Regions from separate parts of the Clostridium carnis genome, predicted to be linked through region 3. Evidence: riboswitches for the same ligand, from Rfam matches in the RefSeq annotation. Region 3 holds a riboswitch; each other region holds the start of a gene.
What was found. Region 3 has a riboswitch for lysine ahead of ACYQ1T_RS05625 (Na+/H+ antiporter NhaC family protein). Riboswitches for the same ligand answer to the same signal wherever they lie in the genome.

Region 1 (4,203 bases), 290 kb from region 3:
ATTTATTCCCTTTTTTAATTAATATATCTCCCTCTTTTATATTATCTGTTAATTCTTTTTTATCTATATTAATAATTTTATTATTAGGTGCTTCTAAAACTATATATTCACCTTCAATTCTATCTACAATAAAAAGTTGTTTTTCCATATAATATAACAATCCTGTTGTTATTCACCTCTCTTTTTTTATACTTATATTTTAGTATAACACATTTGATTTAAATTTAAATATCAGCTTTGTGTCAGTTAAATTTTTTTACACATTATTAAAATAAAAAGCTATTTGATAAAATAAAAATCAAATAGCTTTTGCTTTATTTTAAGCTTATATAATACTTTCTATAGCTCTCCTTCTAATAATTCTTCATAACTTTGTCTTTTAACAACAACTTTTGCCTCTCCGTTTCTTACAAATATAACTGCTGGTCTTAAATTTTTATTATATTTATTAGACATTGAAAATCCATATGCTCCTGTTGAAAATACTGCTAATATATCTCCACTCTCAGCTTTTTGTATTTTAATATCTTTTAAAAGTATATCTCCTGACTCACAACACTTGCCTGCTATTGTTACTTTTTCTGTTAATTTATCATTTACTTTATTAGCAATAACAGCTTCATACTTTGCACCATATAATGCTGGTCTAATATTATCTGTCATTCCTCCATCTACAGCTACATAAGTTCTTATATCAGGTATCTCTTTTATAGATCCTACTGTATATAATGTAGTCCCTGCATTAGCGACAATTGATCTACCTGGCTCTATAGTTAAAATTGGTCTTTTAAGACATAACTTTTTACATACTTCATCTACTCTATTTAATATTACATTGCAATATTCCTCAGTTTCCTTTGGCTTATCACCTTCTGAATAATAAATACCAAAACCTCCACCTAAATCTAACTCTTCAATTAAATGTCCTGTTTCTTGCTTGATAGTATTAATAAAGTTTAACATAACTTCTGCTGCATCACCAAAGGGTTCAGTTTCAAAAATTTGTGATCCTATATGACAGTGTAACCCTACTAGTTCAATGTTATCAAATTCTAATGCAGTTTTAACTGCATCTAAAATTATATTACCAACTGGCGCAAACCCAAACTTAGAATCTATTTGTCCTGTCTTTATATAATCATGTGTGTGAGCCTCTATACCTGGAGTTAACCTTAGGTATATCTTTTGAACTTTTTTATACTTTCTGGCTATTGTATTTACCTTTTCAAGTTCTAAAAGATTATCAACTATAAATCTACCAACTCCAAGTTTTACTCCCAGTTCTATTTCATCTATTGTTTTATTGTTTCCATGAAAATATATATTTTCCAATGGAAATTCTGCCTTATAAGCAGTATATAACTCTCCCCCTGAAACAACATCTAAAAAAAGCCCCTCTTCTTTTATTAACTTGCACATTGCTACTGTTAAAAATGCTTTTCCTGCAAAGGCAACTCTATTTCCAGTTTCTCTACATTTAAAATTTTTATAATAGCTTCTACAGGTATCAATAATTAATTGCTCATCCATTACATATAATGGAGTTCCATAATTCTTTGCTAGCTCCTTTGCACTAATACCTCCAATTACTAAATCATTTCCTTTACATCGACTTGCCCCAAATAGTCTCATAATTTACCTCCATTTTAACTATCTATTTTTTTAATAATAAAAAATCCACTACGGAATTATCCATAGTGGTAGACTTACATAAGTTTAATGATAGCTATAATTATGTTAGTATTTTATTTATAAATACTTTTAGGTATTTACCTAATTCATAATTTTGCAATTTAATGCCATTGTAGCTCTCCACTTACGTGACAGTTATGTATATATTATATACATACCCAGAAATAACTTTTAGCATTGATATCTCTTCGGCTATTATCCCTTTCTCTATGCCTCGAAGCCTGCCGGCTAATCATAGATACTCTTTATAACAGCTCCTCTACCTTGGTAATTCTTTTAAAGTGAGAAACTAAATTTTATATTTAATCTCTTAAATCTTTCTATTAATATTATTATACACTTTTTACAAAATTATTCTATATTTATTTTCAGAATTTTTTTTTTATTAAGTAACTTTCATTCACCTCTATATTTATCCATTAACTCTCCCATTTTTTCTCCTGATGATGGTGGGGTATATGTTATAGCATTAGCTCCAGCTTCTATTGTTTCAATAATTGTCTCCTCTGTTGGTCCACCAGTTGCCATAATGGGGAATATAGGGAATTCTTCTCTTATTTTTCTAACTATTTTAGGTGTATTTTTCCCACCTGATACATTAAGAATTGTTGCTCCAGCATCAATTCTTTCTCTAATATTCTCACATTCTGAAACTACCGTTACAATTACTGGTATATCAATAGTTTCTCTAATACTTTTTACTATTTCATTTGATGTTGGTGCATTAACTACAACGCCCATTGCTCCTTTAAACTCTGCATCTAGGGAAAGGTTAACAACTCTCTTGCCTTGTGTTATTCCTCCTCCAACGCCACAAAATACTGGAACATCAGCAGCCATTACTAAAGCTTGTGTTATTAGAGGCTGAGGAGTAAATGGATAAACTGCTATTATAGCATCTGCATTTGTATTTCTTATAATAGCAACATCTGTAGTAAACAATAACGATTTTATTCTCTTACCAAAGATTTTTATTCCAGTGCAATCTCTTATACAAGTTGGCACTTCAACTACATGACTTCTTAATATCCCCTTAATTTCTGGTACTTGTTTGGTCTTTTTAACTTCCATATGCTCCCCCTATTGCTTATGATTTTTAATTATTTACCACTTTATATTTCCAATTTATATTATACTACTTTATAATTATATTTAAAGATATTACTTGCAATTATATATGTATAATAATTGTATCTAAATATATTATTTTTAATAAAACAATACCTACGAATTTTACACAAATCAAAGGTATTTATCAACTATAATTTTTTACTTTTAATAATTATTTTTCAAACAATACTATACAAGAGAGGTGATTTCTAATGACTTTAAAAAAGAAACTCTATCCCCCATATATCGTATTGCTAATAATGTATTTATTTTTTATTATTTTTGCACTTTTTATAGACTCACCCAAGGAGATTTTTAATGGCTTAAAGTCTATAATATTTACTCCAGACATTTTAATTACAGATTATTTTGAAGTTGGAGGCATTGGTGCAACTTTAGTAAATGCAGCTTTAACAAGTAGCATTTCTATTTTAATACTTGTATGTATAGGTATAAAACCAAATGGGTCTACTATAATGGCCTTATGGTTAATGACAGGCTTCTCTTTTTTCGGTAAAAATATATTAAATATTTGGCCAATAATCATAGGAACATATTTATTTTCAAAATATCAAAAAGAACCATTTTTAAATTATGTTTTAGTTGCTCTTTTAGCTACTTCTCTTGCACCAACAGTTAGTCAACTTAGTTTTACAGGGCATTTTTCAACATTTCAAGGTATAGTTCTAGGGTATTTAATTGGGATTTTTACAGGATTTATTTTAGCTCCTATAGCATCCCATTGCATTAAATCTCATAATGGGTATAATTTATATAATATAGGCTTTGCTGGTGGATTATTTGCTACTTTATTAATGTCTATATTCCGTGGTTTTGGAATTAATTTTGAAACAAGACTTATTTGGCATACTGGCTCTAATATTAAATTCACAATATTTTTAACTATAATATCTGTATATTTAATAATTATTGGGTTAATTTTTAGTAATAAACCTAAAGAAAAGCTTATTGAAATAAATAAGCAAACTGGTAGGCTAGTTAGCGACTTTTTCCTTCTCTTTGGAGAAGCTTCTTATATAAATATGGGAATACTTGGACTATTTTATACACTATTTGTAATTCTTATTAAAGGAGATTTAAATGGTCCTACAATGGCAGGTATATTTACAATTATGGGATTTGGCTGCTTTGGAAAACATTTAAAAAATACAATACCTATAGTTTTAGGTGCTTGTATTGCATCTTATTTTCATGTAGCTCCTATGAATTCGCCTACTTTATTATTATCTATTTTATTTTCCACAGCCCTTGCTCCAATTGCAGGTAAATTTGGATTTAAAATAGGAATACTAGCTGGAATTCTTCACTTAAATATGGTAACAAATATAGGATCACTTCATGGTGGACTTAATTTATATAATAATGGTTTAGCAGCTGGCT
Region 2 (4,203 bases), 1.3 Mb from region 3:
AATTATGAAATAATAGATTTTTCAATAAAAGAAACTAGTATAGAGGATATTATAAAGAAGATTTATAGAAATGAGGTGTAGATATGAGTAAGTTTAAAGGAGTAAAATCATATCTAACATTTGCAAGAAATTCTTTTCAAAGAAATTTATCATATAGAGCTAATGCTATTATATTTTTCTTTGGAGAATTAATGATACTTGCAGTAACATACTATCTTTGGAAAGCAATATATAGTAGTTCAGAAGTAGATATAATTAATGGATTTACACTTAATGAAATGATTATTTATGTTCTTATTTCTTTTATTACAGGTGCAATAGTAAATGCTGATGTAGCTCATTTAATAAGCAGAGAAGTTAAAGATGGATCAATTGCTATAAATTTAATTAGACCTATAAATTTTGAAAAAAGAATGCTATTTGAAGGTTTAGGAAATTTATTATATAACTTTATTGTAGTTTTTATAATAGGATTTTTTGCAGTTACATTTTTGTTTTTTAAATATACTGGAAATATTAATTTACTTAATATTATTTTTTATTTTATAAGTATCTTTTTAGGGTTTATAATTAGTTTTTATTATAGTTATGCCTTTGGTCTTTTATCTTTTAAAATAACAAATATGTGGGGATTATCACAAATTATGCAGGCTATAATCCAGTTGCTTTCAGGAGCATTAATTCCAATTACCTTCTTTCCAAATTGGTTACAAAATATTTTTAATATTCTTCCATTTGGCTCTATGATTTATACTCCAAGTATGATTTATTTAGGAAAACTAACATATATGGAAAGTATAAATGCTATGTTTATACAGCTAATATGGGTTTGTGTTTTAGCTTTTATAGCTAGAAGTATGTGGAAATCATTAATTAAAGAATTAACTATTTTAGGAGGGTAGATCATGTGGAAATATATAAGATTATATTTTAAGTTTTTGCAGCAATATATTAAAAGTTTAATGGAATATAGAACAGATTTTATATTAGGACTTATTGGGTTTATCCTTGTACAATTTACAGGAGTAATTTTTATTAGACTTATATTTAATGTAATACCAACTTTAGAAGGATGGAGTTTTTATGAAATATTATTTATATATGGTTTTGCTCAAATACCTAGAGGGATAGATCATGTATTTACAGATTATTTATGGATATTTAGTTGGAAAACAATAGTTAAGGGAGAATTTGATAAATATTTATTAAGACCTTTAAATCCTTTATTTCAAGTTATTTCAGAAAGTTTTCAACCAGATGGTTTTGGGGAAATTATAATAGGAGTTTCTTTAGTTGGAATATCATCAAGTAAACTTGGAATTAATTATAATATAAAGGTAGTTACTTTATTTGTTTTTACTGTTTTTTGTGCCACTTTAATATATACAGCTATAAAGCTCGCAACAACTTCTTTAGCTTTTTGGGTTAAATTTGCACAGTCATATTTATTTATGGCATATCAAATAAGTTCTTTTGCTAAATATCCTATAAAAATATATAATTCAGGAATTAAATTTATTTTAACATTTATAATTCCATTTGCTTTTACTGGATATTTTCCAGGCGCTTATTTTATAGGAAAGGGAAGTTTTAAAACAGGAGTTATTTTACCTTGTGTAGTTAGCTTAATATCAATTATAGTAGCTTATTTTATTTGGTTAAGTGGTATAAGAGTATATGAAAGTGCTGGAAGTTAAATTATAAGATATTATAGGGTTAAATTAAATACTTGAAAATAATGCCTTTGACTTTTTTTAGATATTTGTTACAATAGCATGTGAAAATATAATAGGTAAGATAGAGGTTGCATCAATAAAGAGTAACATTAAGGAGTTAAGCACGAAGAGATAATGTAAAAGGTATTGATGCCGAAGTGTAAGATTTAAGCTTTAAGATTTTACATTGGGTTTGTATAAAATATATACAAAACTGTCACAATAAATATTGTGAAGCGCTATCTTTGTGTTTGTAAAAGTTTTATACCAAGTACAAGCTCGAAGAATAGTCTTTGAGCCTATTTTTTTATCTTAAAACATAGGAGAAGAAAACATATGAAAAACAATAATTTAAAAAAAGAAATTAGCTTATTTATGGCTACAATGCTTGTTTGTGGAAATATGATAGGCTCAGGGGTATTTATGTTACCGGCAACTCTTGCAGAGGTATCAGGGCCTTTTGCCACATTAATAGCATGGGGAATTACATCAATTGGATCAATATTAATAGCAATTTCTTTTGCAAATCTTGGTTCTAAATATCCAGCTACAGGTGGAGCATATCAATATACTAAAGAAGCTTTTGGGGAGTTTGTAGGTTTTTTAAGTGCATGGCTTTATTGGAATGGTTCTTGGATAGGGAATGCGGCTATAATAGTAGCATTATCTAGTTATAGTGCAGCTGTAATACCAGCTCTTAATAAACCAATAATATCTATAATTTATACAAGTTCAATATTATGGATTTTTACTATAATAAATATAGTAGGTGTAAAAAAAGCAGGAAAGATTCAATCTTTTGCAACTGTTTTTAAAATAGTATTTTTTGCATTATTTATAATAGTAGCATTTTTAAATTTTGATTCATCAAATTTAATGCCTTTATTACCAGCAGAAAAGGGATTAAATACAGTACCATTAGCTGCAGCTTCAACTTTATGGGCTTTTGTTGGACTTGAAAGTGCTACAGTTACGGCAGGAGAAATTAGTAATCCAGAAAAAAATGTAAAAAAGAGTACTATTTATGGTATGTTAATTGCATCTATTATTTATATACTAATAAGTATTGCTAGTATGGGAGCTATGCCTAATGATAAACTTGCAGCAAGTTCAGCACCACTTACAGATATACTAACTAATATATTAGGAACATCAATAGGAAAACCATTAACTATAGCAGTAATTGTATGTATATTAGGAACCTACTATAGGATGGTTATTATCTACAGCGAGAGTTGCTTATGCAGCAGGGGAAGATGGAGTATTTCCAAAATACTTTGGAGAATTACATCCAAAGTATGCAACACCAGCAAAAGCTTTAATAACAGGATCTATTTTAGTAAATATACTTTTAGTAATGAACTATCAAAAAAGTATGGTATCAGCATTTACATTTATAACAATACTTGCAACGTTAGCATTTTTACCAATTTATTTACTAACAGCAGCAGCAGAAATAATGTTAATGTTTAAGGGACATAAAGAATTTAACTTTAGAATATTTATAAAAAAATCTTTGATTCCAATATTAGCATTTGTTTATACAATATGGACTATATATGGATCAGGTGCTGAAACTGTAATGTGGGGATTTATATTAATGTTACTAGGAGTTCCATTTTATATATATAATCATCACAAAAATAAAATTAGTAATTAGAAATATAATTATAAGAATATTTAATATTAACTGAAATACAAAGGCAGATTTAGTATAATACGAATCTGCCTTTTTTAGTTTTAAATAAATAAATTTTTAATTTAGGGGTAAATTATTTTTGAGCAAGAAAATTAAGGAGGAATTTAAAATGAAATTTAGATCACTTATTTTATCATTAATCCTTGGAGTTACTTTATTAGTTGGGTGTGGTAAAACAACTAAGGAAGAAGTACAAAATAATGAAAAAACTCCACAAATTACAGATGAAGCTCCAGATGTAGTTACTTCTCCATCAAGAGTAACTGATGAAGCAACTTTAGAAAAAGCATCTAAAGAAAGTTGGATTATAATATTAGAAAAAGATGTAAGTACAAATAAAGATGTAGTTTTAGAAGGTGGATTATATAAAGCTGATAAAGAAGATATAAGTAAAAAGGTTCCTACTTCACGTGTTTTAGCATTATATAAAAAAGCTGAAGATAAGACAATAGAAGCTACGTACACTTTAACTACTCCTAAATTAATAATAAAAGATGAAAATGCTAAAATTGAAGGTGGAACTATTAAAGGCGATGTATATATTGAAAAAAATGGTGTAAAACTAGAGGATGCTACAATTGAAGGAAATGTATACTTTAAAACTGAAGAAGCTAAAGGATCTTTTCATTTAAGTGAAAAATCTAAGGTAACAGGAAGCATGGAAGTAAAATAATAAATAAAAAAGGTCTTATTCTTAATTGAAATAAGACCTTTTTTGTGGGAAAATAAGTTGTTGGAGTTATGTGCCATGTAATTAATATTAAAAGACATAATATTAACAAAAGGATT
Region 3 (4,203 bases):
AATAAGGAATTTTATAAAAATAATAGAGAAAAAGTATTAAATGATATAAAGGATAATTCTATTGTCATATTGTTTGCAGGAAATGCACCTAAAAAAACTGCAGACGAAAAATATCAGTTTACTCCAAATAGAAATTTTTATTATTTAACAGGAATAGCGGAAGAAAATCATATTTTAGTTATGAGTAAAATAAATGGAGAGAAAAATTCCAAGTTATTTATAAAGGATATAGATCCAATAGCTGAAAAATGGGAAGGCAAATCTATAAGAAAACAAGAAGTATTTGATGTTTGTGAAATTAACGATGTTGATTATAAAAGTAATATAGACTCTTTTATAAATAGAATAATATCACAAAGAGAAGAATTAAATTTATATTTAGATTTAGAAAGAGATAACTATAGTTCAAGATTAAGTATTTCAGAGGAGTTTTCTAGGGAAATATGCAGGAAATATCCACAATTAAATATAAAGAATATTTATAGTATTATATCTAGATATAGGCTTGTAAAAACAAAAGAAGAGATAGCTGAAATACAAAAAGCTATAGATATTACAATAGAGGGTGTAAATCTGTTAATGAAGAGCTCAAAGGCTGGATTAAAAGAGTATGAATTAGAGGCATATTTTGATTTTGTTTGTAAGAGTAATGGAGTTAAAGATTTTGCCTTTAAAACAATAGCAGCTGCAGGGGAAAATGCAACAATACTTCATTATGTTGATAATAATTCAGAATTAAAAGATGGAGATTTAATTTTATTTGATTTAGGAGCTCAACATAATTACTATAATGGAGATATATCAAGGACATTTCCTATAAATGGAGTATTTTCTGATAGACAAAAAGAAGTTTATAATGCTGTTTTAAGAGTTAATGAAAAGGTAATTAAGTCAATGAAGCCAGGAGTGAAATTTTTAGAACTTAATAAACAGGCTAAGGATTGGATTGCAGATGAGTGTATTTCACTAGGTTTAATAACAAATAAAGAAGATGTTACAAAGTATTATTATCATAGTATAGGACATAGTTTAGGAATGGATACTCATGATTCAGATATGCCAAATAGAGATGTAACATTTGAAGCTGGAATGGTTTATACTGTTGAACCGGGAATTTATATACAAGAAGAGGGTATAGGTATAAGAATAGAAGATGATATACTTATAACGGAAGATGGCTATGATATCTTAACAAAAAATATGATAAAAACAGTAGAGGACATAGAAGCATTTATGAAAAGTAATTAAGCTTTAAATGTTAAAATTTTCTGAATATGTAATAAGAGATATTGCATGAAAGTAATAATATCTATATAATTTAATTAAACGTGAATAATAAAAAGAGTAGAGGCGCGTTAATTAATAGTACTGCTAATGAGGTAAGCACTAAGATTTAGTAGGAAAGGAGTTATCGCCGAAGCATACAACTAATGCTTTAAGGTTGTATAGCTGGGGTTGCATAAAATATGTGCAACACTGTCACAAAATTTTGTGGTGAGCTATTATTTGAGGATTTTTTAGTATATTATTTGAAGTATATCTAGAGCCTTGAGTGAAAACTCAAGGCTCTTTTTTACTACTTTTTAATTATTCACAATAATTAGAAGGGAGAAATTAAAATGAAAAACAACAGAAATTTAAGGGTATTTTTGATGACTATTATGATGTTAGTTCTATCGACATCGGTAGTTTTTGCAGCGGAGGTAGATGCGGCAACTAAAAATGCAGATCATTATGGGTTACTAACTTTAATACCACCAATAATTGCCATAGTGTTAGCATTTTTAACTAAGAACGTTATAATATCATTATTTATTGGGGTATTATCAGGAACTTTTTTAGTGCAGTTAACTAATAATAGTTTGGGGGGGGCTTTTATTCAATCATTCATAGATTTTGTTTCTAGAGCATTAAATTCTCTTGCAGATCCATGGAATGCAGGTATTATATTACAAGTATTAGCTATTGGAGGTGTTATTCATTTAGTAGCTAAAATGGGTGGAGCTAAAGCTATTGCTGAGGCATTAGCTAAAAAAGCTAAAACTGCTCGAAGTGCTCAAATGGTAACTTTATTATTAGGAATAGCAGTGTTTTTTGATGACTATGCAAATTCATTAATAGTTGGACCTATAATGAAGCCAGTAGCAGATAAAATGAATATATCTAGAGAGAGATTAGCATTTATAATTGATGCTACGGCAGCACCAATAGCAGGACTAGCTATTATTTCAACATGGATAGGACTTGAGGTTGGTTTAATAAATGATGCGTTTGCAAATGGAATAGGTCAACAAGTAGATGCTTTTGGAATATTCCTACAAACAATACCATATAGATTCTATAACATATTAATTATAGCATTTGTATTTATAACATCATTACTTTTAAAGGATTTTGGACCAATGTATAAAGCTGAAATAGCAGCAAGAAGAAGAAAGCTTCATTTAGAAGATGAAGTTGCTATAGAAGACAATAAAAATACACTTGATAATTCAGATCTAGAGCCAAAAGAAGGCGTTAAATTAAGTGTATGGAATGCTATAATTCCAATAGGAACTTTAGTAATTACAGCATTAATTTGTTTCTATTATAGTGGATATACTACTATAATGGGGGGAGAAGATATAGCTATACAGCAATTAATAACTAATTCACCAACATCCCTTGAAGCAATACAAAAGATTTTTGGTAATTCAGATGCTTCAGTAGCATTATTCCAATCTGCATTAATAGCTAGTATAGTAGCTATAGCAATGGGAGTATTTAAAAAAATATTTACTTTATCAGAAGCTATTGACACTTGGATAGATGGAATGAAACCATTAATTATAACTGGAGTTATATTAATATTAGCATGGTCATTAGGATCAGTAATTAAAGATTTAGGAACTGCAAAATATCTAGTTTCTATGTTATCAGGATCACTTCCATATTTCTTATTACCAAGTTTAATATTTATGCTTGGAGCAGTAATATCATTTGCAACGGGAACAGCATATGGAACTATGGGGATATTAATGCCACTAGCAATTCCACTAGCATATTCAATAAATCCAGATATGAGTTATGTTATAGTAAGTACAAGTGCCGTACTAACAGGAGCAATATTTGGGGATCATTGCTCACCAATATCAGATACAACTATACTTTCTTCAATGGGAGCTGGATGTAATCATATAGCTCACGTTAAGACACAAATGTGGTATTCATTATTTATAGCATCTATAACAGTAGTATTTGGATATATACCAGCAGGATTTGGATTACCATGGTATATTGTTTTACCAATATCCTTATTAGCAGTATTTATAGGGGTTCAATTGTTAGGAAAGAAAGTAGAAGTAAAAGCAGAATAACTAGAAAATATATACAAAAAATTTTTATAATATATAGGAATTAGATTTAAAATATAATTAAGCTTAATAAACCAAAAGGTAGAAGAATAAAACTCTTCTACCTTTTTCAATTTAATGAAGTTTTCCACCATGGAAGTGAAGTTTAAATATTTCATTGCCATTATGTTTTATAGTTTCTACTCCGTTAAAAGAACTAACATCTCCATCCCAGTTACATTCATATATAAAATCATCATCCTCTAAATATTTTGGACCTCTAAAAGGTGATTCAGAGCTAACATTTTTTAATGCCTTCTTTAAAAAAGAAGAAAATCCACTTGGAATATCATCAGTTAAAAGTTGTCCTTTATAATTCATTCCCCAACAAACCTTTTCATTATGCCAAATTAATTCTTCACCAATGAAATTTTTATTACCAACATAGCTATCTAGATAGTAGTAATTATATTTTTTAAAAGCATAATCTTTAGAGCTTGGCCTAGAAGGCTCTTCTCTTTTTATACCAGAAGCATAAGTATTTTGTTTAGCCTCTACTAAAAATTTTTTGAATTTCAATAAGTCTCCCATATAAGTTCCTCCTTTTAAATACCATATATTAAATTATATAAAAAAAAATCTCACTATTCAACAAAGTTTTCAGAATATAAAATAAATTTTAAATAAACAGAATATATAATATAATTACTGATATGTAATGTATAATTATATTATGAAAATTAAGGGGGCAATAGAATGGAAAATATAAATAAACTAAGACAAATAATGAAAAAAAATAATATAACTCATTATATAATACCAAGTAGTGATCCTCATCAAAGTGAATATGTATGTGAGTATTATAAAGGTA

Region 1: it holds a riboswitch for lysine, as region 3 does, so the genes downstream of both, lysA (diaminopimelate decarboxylase) here and ACYQ1T_RS05625 (Na+/H+ antiporter NhaC family protein) in region 3, are expected to answer to the same signal.
Region 2: it holds a riboswitch for lysine, as region 3 does, so the genes downstream of both, ACYQ1T_RS12355 (APC family permease) here and ACYQ1T_RS05625 (Na+/H+ antiporter NhaC family protein) in region 3, are expected to answer to the same signal.

What each region holds. Positions count from the first base shown of each region.
Region 1 is NZ_BAAHYS010000001.1:922,320-926,522, forward strand. Features, by position in the region: gene ACYQ1T_RS04260 (DUF3006 domain-containing protein) at 1-148, opposite strand, end outside; gene lysA (diaminopimelate decarboxylase) at 340-1,632, opposite strand; lysine riboswitch at 1,798-1,962, opposite strand; gene ACYQ1T_RS04270 (hydrolase) at 2,089-2,763, opposite strand; gene ACYQ1T_RS04275 (DUF1576 domain-containing protein) at 3,063-4,203, shown strand, end outside.
Region 2 is NZ_BAAHYS010000001.1:2,561,739-2,565,941, forward strand. Features, by position in the region: gene ACYQ1T_RS12340 (ABC transporter ATP-binding protein) at 1-81, shown strand, start outside; gene ACYQ1T_RS12345 (ABC transporter permease) at 84-902, shown strand; gene ACYQ1T_RS12350 (ABC transporter permease) at 906-1,697, shown strand; lysine riboswitch at 1,791-1,965, shown strand; partial or broken gene ACYQ1T_RS12355 (APC family permease) at 2,052-3,375, shown strand; gene ACYQ1T_RS12360 (hypothetical protein) at 3,524-4,087, shown strand.
Region 3 is NZ_BAAHYS010000001.1:1,213,608-1,217,810, reverse strand. Features, by position in the region: gene ACYQ1T_RS05630 (aminopeptidase P family protein) at 1-1,248, shown strand, start outside; gene ACYQ1T_RS05635 (ACT domain-containing protein) at 1-1, shown strand, start outside; lysine riboswitch at 1,338-1,510, shown strand; gene ACYQ1T_RS05625 (Na+/H+ antiporter NhaC family protein) at 1,620-3,356, shown strand; gene ACYQ1T_RS05620 (DUF5680 domain-containing protein) at 3,468-3,923, opposite strand; gene ACYQ1T_RS05615 (aminopeptidase P family protein) at 4,089-4,203, shown strand, end outside.